DNA from 4 places in the Quadrisphaera oryzae genome. Region 2 is predicted to be linked to each of the others. Evidence: riboswitches for the same ligand, from Rfam matches in the RefSeq annotation. Region 2 holds a riboswitch; each other region holds the start of a gene.
The links. Region 2 has a riboswitch for S-adenosylmethionine ahead of H7K62_RS12040 (amino acid permease). Riboswitches for the same ligand answer to the same signal wherever they lie in the genome.
Positions count from the first base shown of each region.

Region 1: another riboswitch for S-adenosylmethionine. It lies ahead of H7K62_RS03005 (MetQ/NlpA family ABC transporter substrate-binding protein); the one in region 2 lies ahead of H7K62_RS12040 (amino acid permease).
Region 3: another riboswitch for S-adenosylmethionine. It lies ahead of H7K62_RS08655 (bifunctional o-acetylhomoserine/o-acetylserine sulfhydrylase); the one in region 2 lies ahead of H7K62_RS12040 (amino acid permease).
Region 4: another riboswitch for S-adenosylmethionine. It lies ahead of H7K62_RS15965 (O-acetylhomoserine aminocarboxypropyltransferase/cysteine synthase family protein); the one in region 2 lies ahead of H7K62_RS12040 (amino acid permease).

Region 1 covers NZ_JACNME010000001.1:630,463-636,136, forward strand. Annotated here, with positions in the region: gene H7K62_RS02990 (ATP-binding protein) at 1-956, opposite strand, end outside; gene H7K62_RS02995 (methionine ABC transporter permease) at 1,054-1,722, opposite strand; gene H7K62_RS03000 (methionine ABC transporter ATP-binding protein) at 1,724-2,800, opposite strand; gene H7K62_RS03005 (MetQ/NlpA family ABC transporter substrate-binding protein) at 2,803-3,807, opposite strand; SAM riboswitch class IV at 3,923-4,033, opposite strand; gene H7K62_RS03010 (GAF domain-containing protein) at 4,265-5,209, shown strand; gene H7K62_RS23465 (hypothetical protein) at 5,206-5,674, shown strand, end outside.
Region 2 covers NZ_JACNME010000005.1:236,262-241,935, reverse strand. Annotated here, with positions in the region: gene H7K62_RS12050 (WapI family immunity protein) at 1-516, shown strand, start outside; gene H7K62_RS12045 (GNAT family N-acetyltransferase) at 729-1,709, shown strand; SAM riboswitch class IV at 1,995-2,103, shown strand; gene H7K62_RS12040 (amino acid permease) at 2,166-3,569, shown strand; gene H7K62_RS12035 (NtaA/DmoA family FMN-dependent monooxygenase) at 3,566-4,927, shown strand; gene H7K62_RS12030 (hypothetical protein) at 5,127-5,447, shown strand; gene H7K62_RS12025 (HAD family hydrolase) at 5,464-5,674, shown strand, end outside.
Region 3 covers NZ_JACNME010000004.1:11,115-16,788, forward strand. Annotated here, with positions in the region: gene H7K62_RS08640 (hypothetical protein) at 1-414, shown strand, start outside; gene H7K62_RS23725 (DUF1232 domain-containing protein) at 411-842, shown strand; gene H7K62_RS08650 (DUF4192 domain-containing protein) at 959-2,164, shown strand; SAM riboswitch class IV at 2,253-2,368, shown strand; gene H7K62_RS08655 (bifunctional o-acetylhomoserine/o-acetylserine sulfhydrylase) at 2,426-3,739, shown strand; gene metX (homoserine O-acetyltransferase MetX) at 3,736-4,920, shown strand; gene H7K62_RS08665 (universal stress protein) at 5,052-5,414, shown strand.
Region 4 covers NZ_JACNME010000009.1:133,248-138,921, forward strand. Annotated here, with positions in the region: gene H7K62_RS15960 (LLM class flavin-dependent oxidoreductase) at 1-1,249, opposite strand, end outside; gene H7K62_RS15965 (O-acetylhomoserine aminocarboxypropyltransferase/cysteine synthase family protein) at 1,246-2,619, opposite strand; SAM riboswitch class I at 2,795-2,891, opposite strand; gene H7K62_RS15970 (OsmC family protein) at 2,953-3,420, opposite strand; gene H7K62_RS15975 (Na+/H+ antiporter) at 3,465-5,132, opposite strand; gene H7K62_RS15980 (TIGR03618 family F420-dependent PPOX class oxidoreductase) at 5,196-5,594, shown strand; gene H7K62_RS15985 (FAD-dependent oxidoreductase) at 5,600-5,674, shown strand, end outside.

The DNA of each region.
Region 1 (5,674 bases), on a different contig from region 2:
GAGGGCCGGGAGACGCTGAGCAGCGTCCCGTCGAGCTCGGTCAGCCGCTCGGCGGCCTCCACGGCGTCCCGGTAGGCCTGCGCCCGCTCCGCCGTGCCGGGCGGCAGCTGGAGCACCACGGCCACCCGCTCCTCCCCGGCCGCGACGGCGCGGCTCACCTGGTGGCGCACCTGCCGCCGCACGTCGTCGAAGTCCCGCGCCGCCCGGTCGAGGCGGCGGGCGACCTCCAGGCCCGCGGCCGAGACCCTCGCGGGGTCCCCCGCGCTCGGCTCGGCAGCGTCGGCAGCGTCGGCAGCGTCGGCACCGTCGGCACCGTCGGCACGGGCCAGGAGCACCAGCTGCAGCTCGCGCAGGACGTCGTCCATGTGCTCCTTGGTCGACAGCAGGTCGGCGGCGTCGATGAGCGGCAGCACCACCTCCCGCGTGGAGCCGGCGGCGGGCCCCGGGACCACCAGCTCCCGGGAGGGGTCGTCGGAGCCGACCTCGTCGCTCCAGGCGGCGAGCAGCTGCTCCACGCTGAGGTCCGCCACGTCGGGGACGGGGTCGCTGGCGGGGTGCTCGTCGATCTCGAACCAGACGCTCTTGCCCGCCCCCCGGGATGGCCCGGCCCCCCACCGGGCCACGAGCCGCTCCACCAGCGCGAGGCCCCGGCCGCTCATCGCGGAGGCGCTGGGGGCCACCAGCACGGGCATGGTGGTCGACGCGTCGCGGACGCTGACGCGCACCCCCGCGTCGATCCGCTGGACGACGACGTCGAAGGCGCTGCGGGCGTGCAGGACGGCGTTCGACGCCAGCTCCGAGACCACGAGGCCGGCGTCGTCGGCGACCGGTGCGAGCCCGCTGGAGGAGAGCACGTCCACGACGAAGCGCCGCGCGGCGCGGACCGAGGCCACCTCCGGCGGGTACGACGTGGTGGCCAGCGAGCTGCGCACCGCCGGCAGGTCTTGCGTGGACACCGCTCGCCCGTCCACAGGTCTCCGCTCTCGAGCCCGGCCGTCAGCGTGCTCGGCGGCCGGCTCCGAGGGTAGGCGACGCGGCGGGGTCCGCGTGCGCTCAGCGGCGCATGACGGCGCGCGCCAGCCGGTTGCCGAGGAGCTGCCCCAGCACGACGATCGCGACGATGGCCACCAGGGCGGCGTAGACGATGCCCCAGTCGTACTGCTGCGAGCCGTAGGAGATCGCATAGTCCCCCAAGCCGCCGCCACCGACGAGACCGGCCTGGGCCGACATGTCGACGATCCCCACGAAGATGAAGGTGTAGCCCAGGACCAGCGGCCCGAGGCCCTCCCGGACCACCACGCCGAAGAGGATCGCGCTGCGCGAGGCCCCCATCGAGCGCGCCGCCTCCACGACGCCCGGGTCCACGCCCACGAGCGACTGCTCGACGATCCGCGCGACGGCGAAGCCCGCGGCCAGCGCGATGGCGAAGGTCACGGCGCCCGTGCCCAGCGTCGTGCCGACCACGAGCCGCTGCAGCGGTCCGACGGCCAGCAGGAAGATGACGAAGGGGATGGGCCTGATGATGTTGACCAGGAGGCCGATGACGGCGAAGACGAGGCGGTTGCTGAAGAGGTTGCCGGGGCGGGTGGCGTACAGCGCCACCCCGAGCACCAGCCCGACGACCCCCGACACGGCCATGGCCACGCTGACGATGAGCAGCGTCTGCCCGATGGCCCTGACGTAGACGTCCGTGCTGTCGAGGAAGCCCGCGAAGAAGTCCACCTCAGTCCTCCTCGTCCACGACGACGTCGCGCCCGCGCAGCGCGGCCAGGGCCCGCCGCACGGCGTCGTCGTCGCCCGTCAGCTCGTAGGTGAGGGAGCCGGCGCGGCGCTCGCGCACCTCACCGACCCCGCCGAAGACCAGCTCCGCGACCACGCCGGCGTCGCGGAACGCGCCGTCGACCAGCTGCTGCAGGCCGGGACGGTCCGTGATGCGCACGGTGACGAGCCGACCGGGGTGGTGCTCGCGCAGCCGGGCGAGGGCCTCGCGCGAGGGCCGGTCGTGGGTGGCGGAGCGCACGAAGCGCTGCGCGGCAGGGGTCTTCGGGGCGGTGAAGACGTCGTAGACGTCCCCCACCTCCACCACGCGACCGCCCTCCATGACCGCCACCCGGTCGGCCACGCGGCGCACGGCCTCCATCTCGTGCGTGATGAGCACGATGGTCACGCCCAGCTCGGTGTTCACCCGCCGCAGCAGGGTGAGCACCTCCTCGGTGGTCTCCGGGTCCAGGGCGCTGGTGGCCTCGTCGGCCAGGAGCAGCGGCGGGCTGGTGGCCAGCGCCCTGGCGATGCCCACGCGCTGCTTCTGCCCTCCGGAGAGCTGCTCGGGGTGCGCGTGCGCGCGCTCGAGCAGCCCGACGAAGTCGAGCAGCTCGGCAGTGCGCCTCTCGCGCTCGGCCTTGGCGACCCCGGCCACCTTCAGCGGGTACGCCACGTTGCCGGCCACGGTGCGCGAGCTCAGCAGGTTGAACTGCTGGAAGATCATCCCGATGCCGGCGCGGGCTGCGCGCAGCTCCTTCTCGCCCAGGCGCGTGAGGTCCTGGCCCGCCACGCGCACGCTGCCGGAGGTCGGCTGCTCCAGGGCGTTGACCAGGCGCACGAGCGTGGACTTGCCGGCGCCGGAGTAGCCGATGACGGCGAGCACCTCCCCGCGCGCGACGGTGAGGCTGACGCCGTCGACGGCGGTGACGGTGCTGCCGCCGCGGTCGAAGCGCTTGGTGACGCCCTCGAGCTCGACGAGGGCGTCACCGGAGATCCGGGACCCGGAGGGTGCCGGCGAGGCGGTGGACGAGGCGGACACGGTCAGCCGGCGGCCTTCGCGGCCTTCGCGTCCTGCTCGACCTTGGCGAGGTCGGCCTGGAGGTCGGCCGCGGACTTGTCGACGACGACGGCGCTGGGGTAGTCCTTGGCGAACACGGCCTGGACGGCCGGGTCGTGCCAGAGCTTCGCGAGCGCCAGGTAGGTCTTGTCGTCCTTGTCGGCGGCACGCGTCACGAAGACGTTGACGTAGGGCGCCGCGGCGGCCGAGGCCGGGTCGTCGGCGACGATGATCTGGGCCTGCGTGAGACCGGCCTTGACGGCGTAGTTGTTGTTGACCACGGCGGCGGCGGCGGAGCCGCTCTGGAGCGCTCCGGCGGTCTGGTCGGCGGACACCGGCGTCACCTTGACCTTCGAGCTGGTGATGTCGTCGGTGGTGGAGAACGCCGAGCCGCCGCCCTCGAGCTGCACCAGACCGGCCTGCTGGAGCAGGAGCAGGGCGCGGGCCTCGTTGATGGCGTCGTTGGGGATGGCCACCACGGCGTCGGCGGGCAGGGAGGCCGCGTCCTTGACGGACGTGGAGTACAGCGGCAGCGGGTAGACGGCGGTGGCGCCGATGGGCTCGAGGTCGTCACCGGAGGTGACGTCGTAGTTGGCCAGGTACTGGATGTGCTGGAACTGGTTGAGGTCGGTCTCGCCCTGGACCAGCGCCGGGTTGGGCAGGCTGTAGTCCGAGAAGTTGACCAGGTCCACCGTGACGCCCAGCTGGCTCTTCGCCAGCTCGGTGTAGGTCTTCCAGTACGGCAGGGAGCTGTCGGAGACGCCGATCTTCACCTCGGGCTTGTAGCCCTGGCTGGAGGCGGTGCCGCTGGCGGCGGCAGCGCCGCCGCCACCACCGCTGCGGCTGCCCAGCAGCCACGCGCCGCCGCCGACCACCACGAGGAGCAGGACGACGGCCACGACGACCGCGACCACCGGCACGCTGCGCTTCGGCTTGGGGGGCAGGACGGGGCCGCCGCTGGGCGTGGCGCTGGGGTCGGTGCTGGACATGGTCGCTCCCGGGACTCGTGCGGGGGTGGGTGTCGCGAGCGGGCGCGGCGGGACGGAGGTGGCGGTCAGCGGCGCCGGCACAGCGCGGGCGGTGGCACGACAGCTCCTCGGAGGTGGTCCGCTCTTGCCGTGCAGGGCTGCACGACCGGGTCGTCACCTGGAGCACCCCGCCGCGGAGGAGGGTTGCCGGACAGCCAGCCAGGGCTTGTCGCTGTCACTCGTGACCTGAGGACGACGGTACGAAGGGCGTCCAGCCGCCGTCAAACCGGGGGCTGGTTCTGTGACCTCTCCGTGACCGGCGGCGCAGCGCTGGCAGCGCGAGAAGCCCTCACCCTCACGGGGCCGGCGCGTCATGGGCAGAGCCCTCTCGCCGGCCGCGGCGCCGACCGACACCCCAGGACCGGCACCGCTGCAGCAGGCGCGGCGGTGACCGGTCCAGGACCCCCGGGGAGGGACCATGACCACGCTGGTCGATCACGGCGCCGCGCTGTCGGTGCAGCTGTCGTCTGGGGAGGGCGCCCTGTGGGCGCGCTGCGCGGACTTCACCCTCGGCGGGCTCGCCGCCGACGCCGGGGCCAGCTTCGAGATGTGGGGCGTCGCGCGGGTCGTGGCGGGCGGGTGGACCGCGCTCGCCGGCAGCGGCGACGTCGTCGCGGCGGTGGGCACCGAGCACCCCTGGCAGGACACGCTGTGCGCCTCCCTGCAGCGGGGCCCCGAGGCGGCCCTCGCCGGGGACCTGCGCCGGCGCCGCGACCCCGAGCTGCGCGCCAAGGCCGAGCGCTTGGGCGTGCGCGCCTACGTCGGCGCGCCGCTGCTCGACGGGGGCCGGGTGGTCGGCAGCCTGTGCGGCTGGTCCCGCACGCCCGCCACCGACGACGACGCGCTGCGGGCGCGCGTCACCCGCAACGCCGCCTTCCTCGGCACCACCCTGGGCCGGGAGCTGCACCGCACGGGCCAGGAGCGCGAGCAGGACTGGGCCTCCCGCCCCGCCAGCCGCGACCACCTGACCCGCCTGCCCGACCGCCGCTCGTGGGGGGCGCTCCTGCAGCGCGAGGACGACCGGGCCCGCGGCCTCGCCGAGCCCGCCGCGGTGACCGTGGTGGACGTCGGCACGGTGAGCTCCACCCGGGCGCTGCGGCGCCTCGCGGGCGCGCTGGCCGAGGCCGCGGGGCCCGCCGGGGTGGTGGCCCGCACCGGGGCGCGCCAGTTCGGCGTCCTGTCCACCAGCGCCGGCGAGCAGGGGCCGCTGGCGGTCTCGGCGCGGGTGGTCGAGCAGCTCCGCACCGCCGCCCCGCAGGTGCGGGCCGGCAGCGCGGTCCGCCACGGCCAGGCGGCGCTGGCGGACGTGTGGGTGGCCGCCGAGGACGACCTGCTGTCCGCGCGGCACCGGGACGCCCGGTGAGCACCCCCACCGCGGCCGAGCCCGGTCCGCTGGCGGACCTCGCCCCGGACCCCGACCTCGACCTCGGCCTGGCACGCCCCGCCGTCGCCGTCGCGGCGCTCGCGGCCGTCGCCGCCGTGGTGGGCGGCGGCGGCTGGCTGCGGCTCGCGGAGGCCAGCGCCTCCGCGCTCGTGGCGCGCGCCGTGGGCACCCACGACGTGCAGCGCGTCGGCACGGCCGTGACGTTCGACCTGGACGGCCGCGCCGTCGGCTACAGCATCACCCTGGGCTGCACCGTCGCGTTCCTCCTGGTGCCGTTCCTGCTGGCGGCCGGCGCCGTGCTCACGCTCCAGCGCGCCTCCGCGCCCCGCACGCTGACCGCCCTCGCCGTCGCCGTCGCCGTCGTCGCCCTCACCAACCAGGTGCGGCTGCTGGTCATCCTGACCGGGATCCGCGCGCTCGGGCTGGAGCGCGGCTACTCCGCCA
Region 2 (5,674 bases):
CCCGGCGGCGACGTCCTCGACCTCCAAGTGGTCGGCTACGAGTTCGCCTTGCGCGAGCTGGGGACCGAGCTTGATGAGTGGGACGTCAACTGGCTCGTGATCGCCGGGCGCGTGCAGCTGGCCGATGGCAGGACGTGGCGGTTCCGCGATCCGGCGCTGCTCGCCGGCGAAGCCGCGGAGCTGCTGAGTTGGCTACAGGACGACGTGCGCCTGTCGCCGCCTATGGTCGCTGACGTCGTCGGCACTTCAGGCAGCGACTGGCCGCGGGAAGCCGACGCAACGGGTAGGCACTGGCTGTCCTTCATCGAGCCGACCCTGGCCTTCGCGACGGTCCGAGATGAGGGTGAGGCGCGCTTGTTGGTCGGCTTGGCGCTGGAGTGTGCCGAGCCGGCCGTGGACGAGGCGGCGGACGAGCCTGGCTGGTCAGTGATAAGTGTGCCCTGGTCGTACGAGACGGCTCAGCGTGCTGCTGTGGAGTGGGCGCGACAAGTACAGGCCTACCCGCCGCGCGCGTAGGCATTGCGCTCCCACAGGTGCGGGATCCTGTGCAGCCGACCGCTGCCTAGCCAACGTTGCACCGACCACCACTCACCGCAGGCCACGGTGCTTCGAGTCCCGGCCGGGTAGTGGGGGCCCCGTCCGCAGCCATCCTCCTGAGCTGCTGTCACATTGCGGCCTCGGTGTTCCCTCGCTCGCCCCATTGCGCGCAGCTGCGGGAGGATCTCCGGGTGGGAGCCGAGGACGGAGCGTTGTGGTTGCGCGCTTGGGAACCCGCTGACGCCCCCGTCGTCGCCGGCCTGCTTGACCTCGACGCCGACCCACTGTGGGTTGCTCAGTGCCACGCGCTGCACGGGCCACCGCGCGACGGCGAGCGATGGCGCCGCACGCTGGTCGCCGTCATGGGGGATCGGGACGGGAGGGTCGTGGGGGCGGCGACCGTGGCGCGCAACTGGGTCCACCCGGGCCAGTACTCCTGCGCAGTCGACGTCCACCGCGCCTGGCGCCGCCAGGGGGTTGGGCGACGGCTGCTGGACGGCGTACGCGAGGTGCGGCCCGAGACACTGCCGCTCATGAGCAAGCTGCGCCCGTCGAACGCTGCGGCCATGGGATTCCTCGCCGCGGCCGGAGGTGGCGTTCGCCAGCGCAGCCCAGGGCAGGTTGTCGACGTTGATGATCATCGCGTGCTCGCCTGGGCCGAGCGGCACAGGGCAGCAGCGGCGCACAGCGGTTTCCCTGGATTGCAGACCGAGTCACTGGACAGGCTGGACGCCGAGCAGCTGGCGCAGGCCTTCGCCGAGCAGTACCTGTGGGTGCACGCTTCGTGGTCGCCGGTCCCGACCGGGGCACCTCGGCGCGCGCTGGAATCGGTCGCCGCCGCGACAGCGGCGGAAGCGGACCGGGGGTGCAGCTCAGGAGTCTGGTGGAACGGTCGCCTCATCGCGATGGTGCTGGTCTTCCCAGCTGAGGTCGGGTGGGAGGTCGTCGCGGAGACGGTGGTGCGTGATGTCGCGGCGGCCGGCGTCCCGCCTCAGCTGACTGGGGTGGATGTGCTGCGCGGTGCCTTGGCTCGGACCATTGCTGAGGTCGCCGGTCGGGGCGGGGGCCTGCTCGAGCTGGACGGTCACGTGGACGACCCCCACCTGCAGTCTGCGCTCGACGGACTGCCGCTTGCGCAGCTCCGACCGTTGCTGCTGGTGCAAGCCCCGTGAGCTGACACGGGCCGACCTGGCCCATGTCAGCTTCAGGCTTGCGCACGATCTCGCGCCAAGGCGTCTCACCCACGACCACTGACCGAACACCCTGCCCCATGTCGCTACGAGCGCCGTGACGTCGAGTGACCGAGTCTCAGACGCCCTGTTCGGTGGTCGTCTCGCCCAGGGCGCGGTGAACGAGACCGGTGATGGCCGCGCACCTCGCCCTCGGCGCAAGGCGGTGACCGGACACGCCCATCCGTCTTTGACGGGTCAGTCAGTCTCCTCCTAGAGTCCGGTCCCGGTCATGAGCGGCAGCCTCAGGCCCTGGCTGGCTGCCCAGCAACCCTCGTCCGCGTGGGGTGCTCCAGGTGAAGACCCGGCCGCGCAGAGCGCGCGGCAAGAGCGGACCTGCGAGGAGACGTCATGGCGCACGCGCCTGCCCGAGCGAGCACCTCTGCCAGCACGAGCACCGTGCCGGAGGCAGCGGACCTGCACCGCGGCCTGAAGACCCGGCACCTGGTGATGATCGCCCTCGGCGGCGTCATCGGGTCCGGGCTGTTCATCTCGTCGGGCTACACGATCTACCAGGCGGGTCCACTGGGCGCCGTCATCGCGTACGTCATCGGCGCCCTCGTGGCGTGGCAGCTCATGACGTGCCTCGGAGAGCTGGCCGTGCAGATGCCGGAGTCCGGTGGCTTCCACGTCTACGCCCACCGCATCCTCGGGCCCGGCACGGGCTTCACGACGGCGTGGCTGTACTGGCTGTGCTGGGTGGCCGCCATCGGCTCGGAGCTGACCGCGTCGGGCCTGCTCATGCAGCGCTGGTTCCCCGGGGTGCCGGTCTGGGTGTGGTGCGCGGTGTTCGCGGCGCTGCTGCTGGCGGTCAACCTCGCGCCGGTGCGCCTGTACGGGGACACCGAGAGCCTGCTCGCGGGCGTCAAGGTGACCGCCGTCGTCGTCTTCATCGTGGTGGGGGCGCTCGCGATCGTCGGGATCAGCGCCTCCGGGGCGCCCGCACCGCTGCTGTCGAACTTCGTCACGCCCGACGGGCTGCTGCCCGCCGGCATCGGCGGCGTGCTGGTGGCGGTGCTCGCGGTGTTCTACGCCTTCTCCGGCACCGAGCTCATCGCCATCGCCGCGGGCGAGACCGACGACCCGGCCCGCGTGGTCCCCAAGGCCGTCCGCACCACGATGGTCAGGCTGGTCGTCTTCTTCATCGGCGCGATCGTCGTCATGGCCGCGCTCGTGCCGTACGCGCAGCTGGGCAGCGCCGACGAGTCCGTCGAGAGCAGCCCGTTCGTCACCGTCTTCGCCGCCTCCGGCATCCCGTACGCCGCTGACGTCATCGCCGTCGTCATCATCACCGCGCTCATGTCCGCCGGGGTGTCCGGGCTGTACGCCTGCTCCCGGCTGCTGCGCTCGCTGGCCCTCGCCGGTGACCTGCCGAAGGCCTTCGCCCGCACCGACCGGCGGGGCATCCCCGCGCTGGCGGTGGTCGTCAGCCTCGCCGGTGGCCTGGTGTCGCTGGTGAGCTCGTACGTCGCGGCGGGCACCGTGTACGTGGTCCTCGTGTCGGTCGCGGGCTTCGCCGTGGTGGCGGTGTGGGCGGTCATCGCGCTCGCGCAGCTCGTGCAGCGCCGGCGTCTACGGGCGGCCGGGGTCGACCCGGCCTCCCTGCCGTACCACTCGCGCTGGTACCCGTTCGCGCCGCTGTTCGTGCTGGTGGCGTGCGCCGTCTCGGTCGTCGCGTCCCTGTTCGACGGGGCGCAGCGGACCGCGACGATCATCGGCGTCGTCTTCACCGCCGCCTGCTACCTCGTGCACCGCCTGCGCCGCGGTGCGTCCTCGTCCAGCGCAGAGAAGGTCCCCGCATGAGCAAGCCCCTCGTCGTCGCCCTCTACGAGCAGGCCAGCGTCGGCTGCGGCGGCGCCCCCGGCCTGTGGACCCACCCCGCCGACGACCGCGTGGGCGTCAACAGCCTCGACCGCTGGCGCCACGTGGCCACCACGTCGCAGCAGGCGGGGCTGCACGCCCTCTTCCTCGCCGACGTGCTCGGCCTCTACGACGTGTACGAGGGCTCCCTCGACGCCGCCGTGGGGGAGGCCGTCGAGGCCCCCGCCAACGACCCCTTCGCCTACGTGCCCGCGCTCGCCGAGGTGGCGCGCGACCTCGCCTTCGTGGTGACGGCCTCCACCACCTACGAGCACCCGTTCTCCCTGGCCCGGCGCTTCGCCACGCTCGACCACCTCACCGGTGGCCGCACCGGCTGGAACGTCGTCACCAGCTACCTCGAGAGCGCCGCCCGCAGCTTCGGCCTGGACCAGCAGCTGGCCCACGCCGACCGGTACGGCCGCGCCGACGAGTTCCTCCACGTCACCCACCAGCTGTGGGAGGAGAGCTGGGACGACGACGCCGTGGTGGCCGACAAGGCCGGCGCCACCTGGGCCCGGCCGGGCTCCGTGCGGGCGCTGCACCACGACGGCGAGCACTTCCGCGTCCACGGCCCGGCGCTGACCTCACCGTCGCCGCAGCGCACGCCCACCCTGTTCCAGGCCGGCTGGTCGCCGCGCGGCAGGGAGTTCGGCGCCCGGCACGGCGAGGTGCTGCTGCTGCCCATGGCCGACCCGTTGAAGATCCGCTCTGGTCTCGACGACGTCCGGGCCCGCGCCGCTGCGCTCGGCCGGGACGCCGACGACCTGCGCGCCCTCGCCCTGGCTCGTGTGGTGGTCGGTCGGACCGAGGCTGAGGCGCAGGCCAAGTACGACGACCTGCAGAGCACCTACCGCCTGCGCGCCCAGCTGGTCTCCTACTCCGGCGACACCGGCATCGACATCTCCCGGTACGCCGACGACGAGCCGCTCAGCACCACCACCAACGGCCTGTCCAGCTACGTGCTCAAGGCCGGACCGGGCTCCCCGCCGCTGACCGCCGGCGAGGTGCGCCAGCGCTTCTCCTCGGTGGCGCGCGGCGGCGACCTCTTCTTCGTCGGCACCCCCGACCAGGTGGCCGACGCCATGGGCGAGCACGCCGCGGCGGCCAGCCTCGACGGCTACATCCTCAACCCGCTGCTCAGCCCCGGGACGCTGGAGGACTTCGCCGAGCTGGCCGTGCCGGCCCTGGCCGCGCGGGGCCTGTACGACCCGGCCGTGAAGACCGGCACGCTGCGCTCGCGGATCTTCGGCGCCGGCCGCGACCGCCTGCCGGCGACCTACCCGGCGCTGCGGCCGCGCTGAGCTGTGGCGGTCCCGCAGCTGACCTCGGTCAGGTGCGGATGCGCCGGTCCAGCACCACCTCGACGCAACTGACCTCGGTCAGTCCCGGGACTGACCGAGGTCAGCCGCCGCGCCAGGTGACCAGCCTGGTCGGCGCCCGGACCCGGGAGGCCCCCGCAGGTCTTCACCTCGGGCCCTTGGCCGCAGGAAGATGCAGGGCGTGTCGTACGACGTCCTGCTGTTCCTGGCGCCCGACGAGCCCGAGCGCTGGGCCGCAGCCGTGGAGGGCCAGCTCACGGCGCTCGAGCAGCACCCCGGGGAGCCGGGGCTCGTCCTCGACGACTGCATCGAGCGGATCGCCGCGTCCCTGGCGGACGCGGTGTGGGCCGGGCCACCGCGCGGCGACACCACCGAGACGGCGGCGCTGCTGACCTTCGTCCCGGACGCGGCCGCCACCGTGCGGGACCTGCTGCAGGAGCTGGCGCCGACCCTGCGGCCCTTCGTCGCGCACGACCTGCAGGTGGACGACTTCCTCACCTGAGCCGATCATCAGTGCCGTGCGGTGCGAGGGCCTGCTCCTGGACGTCTACGGGACGGTCCTCCACGATGACGACGACGTGCTCGCGCCGATCTGCGCCCGCGTGGCCTTCCTCGCCCGCGAGACCCTCGCGGCGGCGGCGGAGGCCCTCGGCTCGCGACGCGCAGTCGAGGAGGCCGGCTCCCTCGTCGAGCGGCTGCACTCCTTCTGGCGGAGCCCACCCGCCTTCG
Region 3 (5,674 bases), on a different contig from region 2:
TACTACGTCATCGCCACCCGCACGGTGGCCGGCACGGCGGCGCTGCGCGGCTACGACCTGTCCTCCGAGGAGGTCCGCTCGGCGGTGCTGCTGGTGCTGGCCGACGAGGACGGCGGTGCGCTGCTGACCAAGTTCGGGCTCGCCGGTCCCGGGGGCCTGGTCACCCGCCTCGCGCGCAAGCAGCTCGCCGGCCCCGGGCTCGCGGTGCTCAACAAGGCGATCGGCTTCCAGCTGCTGTCGCGCCTGGGACGCTCCAGCCTGTCGCGCCTGGGACGCGGGCTGCCGCTGGCCGGCGGCCTGCTCGGCGCGGGCCTGGACGCCTACGCGCTGCGCCGCACCGCCAAGGCCGCCCGCGCCGCGTTCCCGCTGCGCCGCGGCAGCGCGGGCGAGGTCACGGGGGGAGCGGGACGGTGAGCCCGGGCGCGCCGCGAGCGGCGCGCAGCGCTCCCGGCGCCGCACGGGCCCTGTGGTGGGCCGTGCGCCGGGGACGCGCCCGCGGGGGCCCGCGCACCTCGGCGGTCTTCGCCTGCGTGCCGCGGCTCGTCCCGGCCGTGGTCACCGGCCGGTACACCGGGTGCTCGCGGGGGCGCCTGGCGCTCATGGCGGGTGCCGCCCTCTACGTGGCCTCGCCGGTCGACCTGCTGCCGGAGGGCCTGCTGGGCCCGGTGGGCCTCGCCGACGACGCAGCCGTCCTCGCCTGGCTCGCCGGGTCCCTGCTGTCGGAGGGACAGGCGTTCCTGGCGTGGGAGGAGCGGCAGCGCTCGGCCGGGGCGTCCCCGCGCCGCCGGTGGCAGGGGCGGGGCAGCCGCTCGACCGTGGTGCCGGGGGACGTCGTCGGCTGAGGGCGAGGTCCGTCATCGGCCCACAGGCGGGGCTCTGAGGGGTCGAGGCGGCGGTCCGTCCACAGGCGCCCCGCAGGCCTTCTGGTGCCGGGGCCGCGGCCACCAGCGTTGACCCCGTGGAGCAGCCCGGAGCCAGCGTCATCAGGAGCAGCAGCCCGTTCGAGGTGCTGTCCCTCGCCGAGCACACCCTCGGCTTCCGCCCCCGCGAGAGCCTGCTGGTGGTCAGCCTGCGGCCTCCGAGGTGGCGCACCGGGGTGGTGGGGAGGGTGGACGTCGCCGCGGTGGACGAGCCGGAGGTGGTGGACGCGGTGGTCCGCCACGTGGTGGCGGACGGCGCCGGGCGGTGCTTCGTCGCCGTGGTCACCGACGAGGGGTGCGTCCCGCCGGCGGAGAGGGGCACCCGCCGCCGGCTGTCCCTGGTGCCCCCGCTCCGGGGCGGGCCGGAGGTGCCGCGGCCGCGGTCCTGGACCGGTGACGGCCTGCTGCCCCTGCCAGGGGCCGACCGCGCCGCCCACGTGTGCGCTGCCCTCGTCCGCGCCGGTGTGGAGCCCGAGCCGTGGCTGCTCCACCGCGGGCGCCTCTACTCCTACTCCTGCGACCGGGGCTGCTGCCCGGCCGAGGGCCTCCCGCTGGAGCGCCTCGGGGCCACGCAGGTGGCGGCGGAGATGGTCCTCGCCGGGCGCGTGCTCCCCGCCGACCGCGCGGGCTGGGAGCGCGGGCTGCGCACCGCGGTGGCGGCGGCCGGGTCGGGTGGCTCGGGTGGCCCGGACGAGCCGAGCGGTCCCCAGGACGCCGGTGATGCCGCGGTCACCGAGGCGCTGGCCGACCTGGCGTCGCGCGGCAGGCCCGGCAGCAGGGCCCTCCGGCGCACCTGGAGCCGCCTGCTCGCGGACGAGACCGCCGCACCCGGCGCGGGTCTGCGCCTGCCCGCGGCCAGCGCGGCGGAGCTGCTCGACGGCCTGCGGCGCCTGCCCCTGCGCGACCAGCTCCTGGCGACGGCGGTGCCCCAGGCCCTGCCGGACCTGGCGGCGGCCCCCGGGGCCGCTGCGGACCCGGACGCCGCCCTCGCCGTGCTGCAGCAGCTGGCCCGCCGGGCGACCGGTTCCTGGCGCGCCGCGGCCACGGGGTGCGCCGCGTACGTCGCCTGGTGCGCCGGCTCGGCGCCGGCTGCCGGGGTCTGGGCCGAGGCGGCGCTCGAGCTCGACCCCGGGCACTCGCTGTCCGCGCTGGTCCTGCAGGCCGTGAGCATCGGTCTGCCGCCGCCCGGCCGGGAGCGCGGCCGGGAGCGCGGCCGGGAGCGCGGCGCGCCGCTGACGGGGTGACGGGGAGGACCGGCCGGTGGGGTGACAGTGGTGTCCACATGCTGAGACGAGGTGGAGTGCCGCTGCGGCGCTGCCTATCCTCCGATGAGGTCATGAGCGCCAGCGCGAAGCCCCGGCTCGCTGGCCGGCAACCCCCGCCCGCGGTGGGGTGCCCCGGGTGATGACCTGGCCGCTCCCCGACCGGGGCAGCGGCAAGCGCGGGCCACGGGCCCGGCGGGCGCTGGCCCGTCGCGCCCTGGCCCTGAGGTCAGGGGAGTACCTGTGAACGACGGTTGGTCCTTCGAGACGCGGCAGATCCACGCCGGCCAGACGGCCGACAGCGCCACCGGCGCCCGCGCCCTGCCGATCTACTCCACGACGTCCTACGTCTTCGACGACGCGGCGGACGCCGCAGACCTGTTCGCGCTGAAGAAGTTCGGCAACATCTACACGCGGATCATGAACCCCACGACCGACGTGGTGGAACAGCGCGTCAACTCCCTCGAGGGAGGCGTCGGCGCGCTCGCGGTCTCCTCGGGGCAGGCCGCCGAGACCCTGGCGCTGCTCAACGTCGCCGAGGCGGGCGACCACGTGGTGGCCAGTGCCAGCCTCTACGGCGGCACGTACAACCTGCTCAAGCGGAGCCTGCCCAAGCTCGGCGTGCAGGTCACCTTCGTCGAGGACCCTGACGACCTGGAGGCGTGGCGGGCCGCGGCGACGCCGCGCACCAAGGCCTTCTTCGCCGAGACGGTCTCGAACCCCCGCTCGCACGTCCTCGACATCAGGGGCGTCTCCGGCGTCGCGCACGAGGTGGGGGTGCCGCTGGTCGTCGACAACACGGTGGCGACGCCGTACCTGCTGCGTCCGCTGGAGCACGGCGCCGACGTCGTCGTCCACTCGGCCACCAAGTACCTCGGCGGCCACGGCACCGCGATCGCCGGCATCATCGTCGACGGCGGCCGGTTCGACTACGGCCAGGGCGACAGGTTCCCGGGCTTCACCACCCCCGACGACAGCTACAACGGCCTCGTCTTCGCGCGGGACCTGGGCGTCGGCAGCCCGCTGGGCGCCAACCTGTCGTACATCCTCAAGGCGCGCGTGCAGCTGCTGCGCGACCTGGGAGCGTCCCTGGCCCCCTTCAACAGCTTCCTCATCGCCCAGGGCCTGGAGACGCTCAGCCTGCGCATCGAGCGGCACGTGGCCAACGCCACCCGCGTGGCGCAGTGGCTCGAGGAGCGCCCGGAGGTGCTGTCCGTCTCCTACGCCGGCCTGCCCTCCAGCCCCTGGTACCAGCGCGCGCAGGAGCTGCTGCCGCGCGGTGTCGGCGCCGTGGTGGCCTTCGAGATCGACGGCGGTGCCGAGGCCGGCCGCCGCTTCGTGGAGGGGCTGGGCCTGCACAGCCACGTCGCCAACATCGGTGACGTGCGCAGCCTGGTGATCCACCCGGCCTCCACCACCCACAGCCAGCTGGACGCCGAGCAGCAGCGCGCCGCGGGGGTCACCCCCGGCCTGGTGCGCCTGGCGGTGGGCCTGGAAGGGATCGAGGACATCCTCGCCGACCTCGAGGCCGGCTTCACCGCCGCGAAGGGCGCATGAGCGGGGCCGCCCGCGGGGAGGGGCCCGGCGCCACGCGGCCGGGAGCGCGCCCGGCCCGGGCGCAGCTGCCGGTCAGCGGCGGCTGGCGCGAGGGGGACCCGGTCGGCGACCGCCTGTTCGCCGACCTCGGCCCGCTCGCCCTGGAGGCCGGGGGGTCCCTTCCCGCGGTGCGGCTCGCCTACGAGACCTGGGGGCGCCTGGACGCCGACCGCAGCAACGCCGTGCTGGTCTGCCACGCGCTCACGGCCGACAGCCACGTCGTCGGGGCGGCCGGGCCGGGCCACCCGACGCCGGGCTGGTGGTCCGAGCTCGTCGGCCCCGGGCTGGCCATCGACACCGACCGCTGGTTCGTCGTGGCGCCCAACGTGCTCGGCGGCTGCCAGGGCAGCACCGGCCCGTCGTCCGAGGCGCCCGACGGCCGCCCGTGGGGCAGCCGCTTCCCCTACCTGACCATCCGCGACCAGGTGGCCGCCGAGGTCGCCCTGGCGGACGTCCTCGGCGTGCAGCGCTGGGCGGCCGTCGTCGGCGGCTCGATGGGCGGCATGCGCGCCGTCGAGCACGCCGTCACCCACCCCGACCGCGTGGAGCGGCTGCTCGCCGTGGCCACCACGGCGCGGGCCACGGCCGACCAGATCGCCTGGTGCGCCCCGCAGCTGGCGGCGGTGCGCTCCGACCCGGGCTGGAACGGCGGCGACTACTACGACGCCGCCCCCGGTGAGGGCCCCCACCGCGGCCTGGGGCTGGCGCGGATGGTCGCCCACACCACCTACCGCTCCGCCGCCGAGCTGGACGCGCGGTTCGGGCGGTCGGCGCAGCCGGGGGAGCAGCCCCTGGGCGGCGGCGGGCGCTTCGCCGTGGAGTCCTACCTGGAGCACCACGCCGACAAGCTGGTCCGCCGCTTCGACGCCGGCTCCTACGTGGTGCTCACCGAGGCCATGAACAGCCACGACGCCGGTCGCGGCCGCGGCGGCACCGCCGCGGCCCTTGGGCGCGTCACGGCCCGCACCCGCGTGGTGGCCGTCGACACCGACCGCCTCTACCCGGTCGCGCTGTCCCAGGAGCTGGCCGACGGAGTGCCCGGCGCCGAGCTGGACGTCGTGGCCTCGCCCTACGGGCACGACGGGTTCCTCATCGAGAGCGAGGCGATCGCCAAGGTGGCCGGGGAGCTCTTCAGCGCCTGAGCGCGGCCCCGGGAGGGCCGCGACCAGCGCTGGTGCGCGTCGCGGCCTCCCGGGTGGGTAGGTTCGCCCCACGGCGAGACGCGCCGTGTCCGCCTGCTGCCCGTCAGCGGCGGGGGAGCGATGGGGGTGCGATGGCGGTCGTCGTGGGCTTCGCCGGGACTGACGAGGGACGGGCCGCGCTGGCCCGGGCGGGGCAGGAGGCGGCCCTGCGCGGCACCTCGCTGCTCGTGGTCGACACCGGCCGCGAGCCGATGCCCGCCGCGGAGCTGCAGGCCGCTCTGGACGGGCTCGACGTCGACCACCAGCTGGTGCCGCCGGGTCCCCTGCGCGACGCCGCCGAGGAGGTCATCACCGCCGCGGAGGGCGCCGAGCTGGTGGTCATCGGCCTGCGCCGCCGCTCCAGCGTGGGGAAGCTGATCCTCGGCGCGAACGCCACGCGCATCCTCCTCGAGTCGCCCTGCCCGGTCATCACCGTCAAGCCCGCCGCCTCCTGAGGCGGTCATCAGAGGCCACCGGGCGCCACGAGCCGCCGACCAGGGGCCCCGGCAGCGCCGCTGCCGGGGCCCCTGGTGCGTCCGATCGGGCGGCACCTGCCGTCCTGCCCGGAAAGTCCCGGGCGGTGGCCCGCACCGCCTCCTGCGCGTGGCACAATGGCTTGCCAAGGTCCTCGGCGACGCATGCCCTGTTCCGGGTAGACCGGGAAGCAAGGCGGCACCCCGGGCGTTGTGACACCTGTCAGGGCGGCGTGACCGCC
Region 4 (5,674 bases), on a different contig from region 2:
GCAGCCGGTGCAGCGTCACCGGGTGCAGGTCGCCCGACAGCAGCACGCCGTCGTTGTCGGCCTCCTCCCCCAGCGCCTCGACGAGGTCCGCCACCTCCTCGGCGGTGCCCACCAGGCCCTCGCCCTCGCTGACCAGGCCCTTGCGGGAGCGGCGCACCAGCACCTGGCGCAGCGTCGCGGCGCCGGGGTCCTCCACGCCCGCGAAGAACCCCTTGAGGGTCCCCCGCGAGACGTGCTGGCCGAACGCCCCCGCGGGCAGCGGGGCGTCGAGGCGGTGCGCGGTGAGGTCGGTCTCGAGGTCGCTCGACCAGTGGCCGGCCACGGCCAGGAGGTCGGCGTCGCTGGGGTCGAGGGAGGCCGCCACCACGCGCTCGGCCTCCTCGCGAGAGGCCACCACCTCGGCCTTGACCCAGAACAGCACGCGCACGTCGTCGGGACGGCGACCGGCGGCTCGCGCCGCCTCGTGCACGCGGGCGCGGTAGGCGCGGATGCTGGCCGCGTCGAGCGGGGCGTAGGCCAGCTGGACGTCGGAGTGGGCTCCCGCGAACGCCAGGCCGCGCGGCGACCCGCCCGGGGAGACCACCAGGGGCTCCCCCGCCCGGCCGTCGTCGAACGGGGCGGCGTTCAGCGGACCGGTGACGTCGAAGTAGCGGCCCTCGTGGTGGCGAGCGCGGATGCGGCTGCCGTCGGCGTAGCGGCCGGTGGCCGAGCTGCCGTCACCACCGGCGAGGGCACCGTCCTCCCAGGAGCGCCACAGGTCCCTGACCAGGCCGGTCCACTCGTCGGCGCGGTCGTAGGCGGCGTCGTGGTCGAGCGGGGGCTCAGCGCTGACGTGCCGGGCGCTGCCGGTGTCGGTGACCACGTTGAGCCCGAACCGCCCGCTGGACAGGTGCTGCAGCGTGGCCGCCTGCCGGGCGGCGAGGTAGGGCGGGGTGATCCCGGCGTTGACGGTGGGCACCAGGCCGATGCGCGACGTCGCCGCGAACAGGTACGGGGCCAGGAGCAGCGGGTCGTGCTTGGGGCCGCCGTAGGCGCTGCGCACGCGCAGCTCGAGGGTCTCGGGGTTCCCCACCGAGACGGCGTCCTCCATGACCACGAGGTCCACGCCGGCCTGCTCCAGCTCGCGCACGGCCTGCTGGTAGACGTCGGGGCGGCGCCAGTCCCAGCCCCACGCCCAGTCGGGACGGCCCCACCCCTGCGGCCCGAAGCCGCGGGAGAAGAAGTAGCCGACGTGCTGCAGCCGGCTCATGCGGCGTCCAGCGCGCGGCGCAGGTCGGCCTGGAGGTCCTCGACGTCCTCGATCCCCACCGACAGGCGGACCGTGCCGGGGTGGACGCCGGCGCGCTCTCGCTCGGCCTCGGTGCGGTGGGCGTGGGTGGTGGACGCGGGGTGCACCACGAGGGAGCGGACGTCGCCGAGGTGGGTCATGTGGCTGAACAGCTCCAGCGCCCCGATGAAGCGCCGGGCCGCCGGCGCACCGCCGCGCAGGGTCACCGCCAGCACCGCTCCGGAGCCGCGCGGCAGGTAGCGGCGGGCGCGCTGGTGCGACGGGCTGGAGGCCAGGCTGGCGTGGTCGACCCGCTCGACGGCCGGGTGGCGCTCCAGCCACGCGGCCAGCAGCGCCGCGCTGCGGCAGTGCTGGGCCATCCGCAGCGACAGGGTCTCCACGCCCTGCTGCACGAGGAAGGCGTTGAACGGGGAGAGCACCGGCCCGAAGCGCGCGGCGACGTGGTGGCGGGCGTGCTCGGCGTAGCAGCGCTCCCCGTGCAGATCGGCCCAGCTGCGCCCGCCGAGCACCGCGCTGGGCTCGGACAGCTGCGGGAAGCGCGGGGCCCCGCCGTCGTCGTGAGCGCCCCAGTCGAACCCCCTGCCGACGACGACGACGCCGCCGAGCGCGGTCCCGTGCCCGGAGAGGAACTTGCTGGCCGAGTGGACCACCACGTCCGCGCCGTGCTCGAGGGGCCGCAGCAGGTACGGCGTGGCCAGGGTGTTGTCCACCACCAGCGGCACCCCGTGGGCGTGCGCGACGCCGGCCACGGCCGCGACGTCCAGGACCTCGTTGCGGGGGTTGGACAGGGACTCGGCGAACAGCGCCCGGGTGGTGGGGCGCAGCAGGCGGCGCCACGCGGCGGGGTCCGCGTGGTCCTCCACGAAGTCCACCTCGATGCCGAAGCGGGCGAAGTTCTCCGAGAACAGCCCCCGCGAGCCCTCGTAGAGGTGGTCGGAGGCGAGGAGGTGGTCACCGCTCTGGAGCAGGCCCAGCAGCGCGGTGGTGATGGCCGCCTGGCCGGAGCCCACCACGAGGGCGTCCGCGCCGCCCTCCAGGGCCGCGAGGCGGCGCTCGAGGGCGGCGGTGGTGGGGTTGGCGATGCGGGAGTACACGAAGCCGTCCGCCTCCCCGGAGAACCGGGCGGCCGCCGTGTCGGGGTCCTCGAAGCGGAACCCCGCGGACACGTGGATGGGCGCCACCCGGTCGCCGTGCCCGACGGGTCCGGTGTCGGCGCCGGCGTGCACCTGCTGGGTGGTGAAGCCGTAGCGGGCCTCGCGGGCGACCGGCGGGAGCAGGGCCGGCTGGGTCGGGCGGGGCAGGGAGCGGGGGGTGGCGGTCTGGGCGGTCATCGGGGGCCTTTCGGGCGCGCCGCGGTGCGGCGCCGCAGCAGCGGCGGCGCGCCCGTGAGTGCGCCGCGGCTGGTGCGGGGGGGGTGGGTGGGCTGTCAGCGCTGGGTCAGCGCTGACAGCCACCGCCCGCCGTGAGGGCGAGGTCGATGTGCAGGCGTCGGGTGAGCACGGGTGTCCTCCATCGGCCGTGGCGGGAGCACCTGAGGCAGCCGGGGCTGCTCTGGTTGCTGCGGCGTCGACGAGCCACGTCTCTCGGCCGCTCTGGATGGTCGGGGCTGACGGTAGGGGCGCTCCGCCCCCACCGTCAACCGCCCGCGCCGTGCTCCGGGGAGGTCAGGCGGACAGCGGCGCCTTGGTCCACTCGCTGGTGTAGGCCAGGCCGCTGCGCTTGAACATCTGGGTGACGGGGCAGCGCCGCTCGGTCTCGGTGTGGAAGGTCTCGAAGACGTCGTCGGCGGCGTCGGTCTCGACGGTGACCCTGACCGCCACCCGGTCGAAGTTGGCGTTGCCCTCGGCGCCGCCGGCGATGACGGAGGGGTCCAGGTCGCCCTGGATGTGGAACGACCACTTCCCCAGCGCCACGCCGAGGCTGGAGGCGACCAGGCTGCCGGTGACCTGGTTGCAGCTGGTGAGGGCGCCGAGCAGGTAGCTCAGCGGGCTGGGCGCCGCGTCGTCGCCCCCGAAGGAGGGGTAGGTGTCGGCGGTGAAGACGTGCTCGTGGTCACCGGCCACCACGAGGCGCTGGGCGACACCGGTGCCCTCGGCGTCGACGACGAAGGGGACGGTCTGCTTGATGGGCATGCGCCGACACTACGTGTCGCACGCGACGGGTCGCCAGGTGCGGATCACTCGACCTGCTCCCGGTGGGACAGCCGCACCTCCTCGAGGTCGAGCCGGTGCTGCACCTGGCGCAGCACCGTGTCGTCGATGTGGCCGTCGTCGCGCAGGCCCACCACGGCCTCCCGCTTGCGGTGCAGCAGGGCCAGCCGCAGGGCGTCGGCGTCCTGCGCGCGCCGGGCCACCCGTTCCGCGTCCACCTCGGCCAGGGCCGTCGGGCCGCCCCCGCGCGCGCCGCTCCCGCCGCTCCCGTCCGGGCCGGCGGCGGGAACGAGCTGGGCCTGCTCGGCCTCCCGCTCCAGCAGCAGGAGCCTCTTGAGGAACTCGCGCCGGACGCGCTCGGCCACGTCGTCGTCCACCTCCAGCTGCGCCGCCAGCCCGGGCAGCGCCTCCAGCGCGGTCCGCGTGGCGTGCTGCTGGGCGAGGAGCCGCTCCTGAGCCAGCGCCGTGTCCGGTGGCAGCCGTGCCCACCGGACCACCGCGGGCAGCAGGGGCGCCTGCACCACGAGGGTCAGCACGATGACCACCACGGTGGCGAACACCACCACGTCGCGCTCGGGGAAGGGCGCCCCGGAGGCGGTGGTCTGGGGCACCGCGAGCGCGGCGGCCAGCGACACCGCCCCGCGGAAGCCGGCCACGCCGCTGACCACGCGGGAGCGCCACGGGGCGCGCAGGTCGCGCTGGGCGGGGCGGCGGTCGAGGGCGCGGATGAGGTACGGCGTGGTCCACAGCCAGGCGAAGCGCACGCCCACCACGGCCGCCGTCACCCCGAGGGCCACGGCGACGCCCTGCCGGAGCCCCACGCTGCTCAGGCCCCGCACGGCGGACTGGACCTCCAGCCCCACGAGCACGAAGAGCCCGCCGTTGAGCAGGTAGGTGGTGACCCGCCAGAACGCCTCGGACTGCTGGCGCGCGTCGGCGCGGCGCGTGCGGGGGCCGAGCCGGCTGGTCAGCAGGCCCCCGGCCACCACGGCGAGGACGCCGGAGGCGTACACGAGCTCGGCCAGCAGGAACGCCGCGAAGGGTGTCAGCAGGAACGCGACGCTCTCCAGCAGCGGGTCGTCCAGGCGGCGGCGGACGACGTCGAGGACCCACGCGACGAGCAGCCCGGCGGCGACGCCGCCGGCGTAGGACAGCGCGAACAGGCCGGCGACGCGTCCCGCGGCCAGCTCCTGGTCCCCGACCACCGCGCCCACCGCCAGCCCGTAGACCACCAGCGCCGTGCCGTCGTTGACCAGGCTCTCGGCGCGCAGCACGGTGGTGTTGCGCCGCGGCAGGCTGCGCGCCAGCACGCCGACCGCCGTCGCGTCGGTGGGCGCCACCGCGGCGCCGAGCACCCACGCCGGGCCCCAGGGGACGCCCAGGGCGTGGGCGGCGGCCGCGACCCCGGCGGCGGTGAGCACCACCAGCAGCGAGCCGAGCAGCACGATCACGCGCAGGAACCTGCGGATCTCGCGCAGCGAGGTGGTCTGGCTCTCCCACCACAGCAGCGCCGGGAGGAACAGCAGCAGCACGGCCTCCGGCGGCAGGTGCGTGCCCCGCAGGGCGGGCGCGAAGCCCAGCAGCACCCCGGTCCCCAGCAGGAGGACCGGCGGCGCGACGCGGGTCCTGCGGGCGAGCGCGCCGCAGGCCAGCACCGCTGCCCCGAGGACGACCACCAGCTCCAGGCCCTGCACGGAGCACACCCTCCGTCCGCCGCGCACGTCGCGCCAGCTCGGGCACCGGCGCAGGATGGCGGCGTGAGCACGCCACTGCCCCAGCCCCTGCTCGACCTCCTGCGTCGGCCCTCCCCCTGCTTCGTGGCCACGCTGATGCCCGACGGCTCTCCGCAGCTGACGGAGACCTGGGTGACCACCGACGGGGAGAACGTGGTCATCAACGTGGTCGACGGCACGCAGAAGGCCCGGAACGTGGCGCGCGACCCGCGCGTGGCCGTCAACGTGGTGGACCCGGACGACCCGTTCCGGTTCTTCCAGGTCCGCGGGCGCGTGGTCAGGGCCACCACCGAGGGCGGCCAGGAGGGCATCGAGGAGCTGTCCCAGAAGTACCTCGGACGGCCGTACCCGCGCTTCGACGGCGGCGGCGCACGACTGGTGCTGACCATCGCCGCTGACTCCGTCAGCTCCCCCCGGGGCTGACCGGGGTGGCACCAGCGGGGCGCACCACGTGCGCCGTGGTGGGCGGAGGCCCGGCGGGCGTCGTGCTCGGCCTGCTCCTG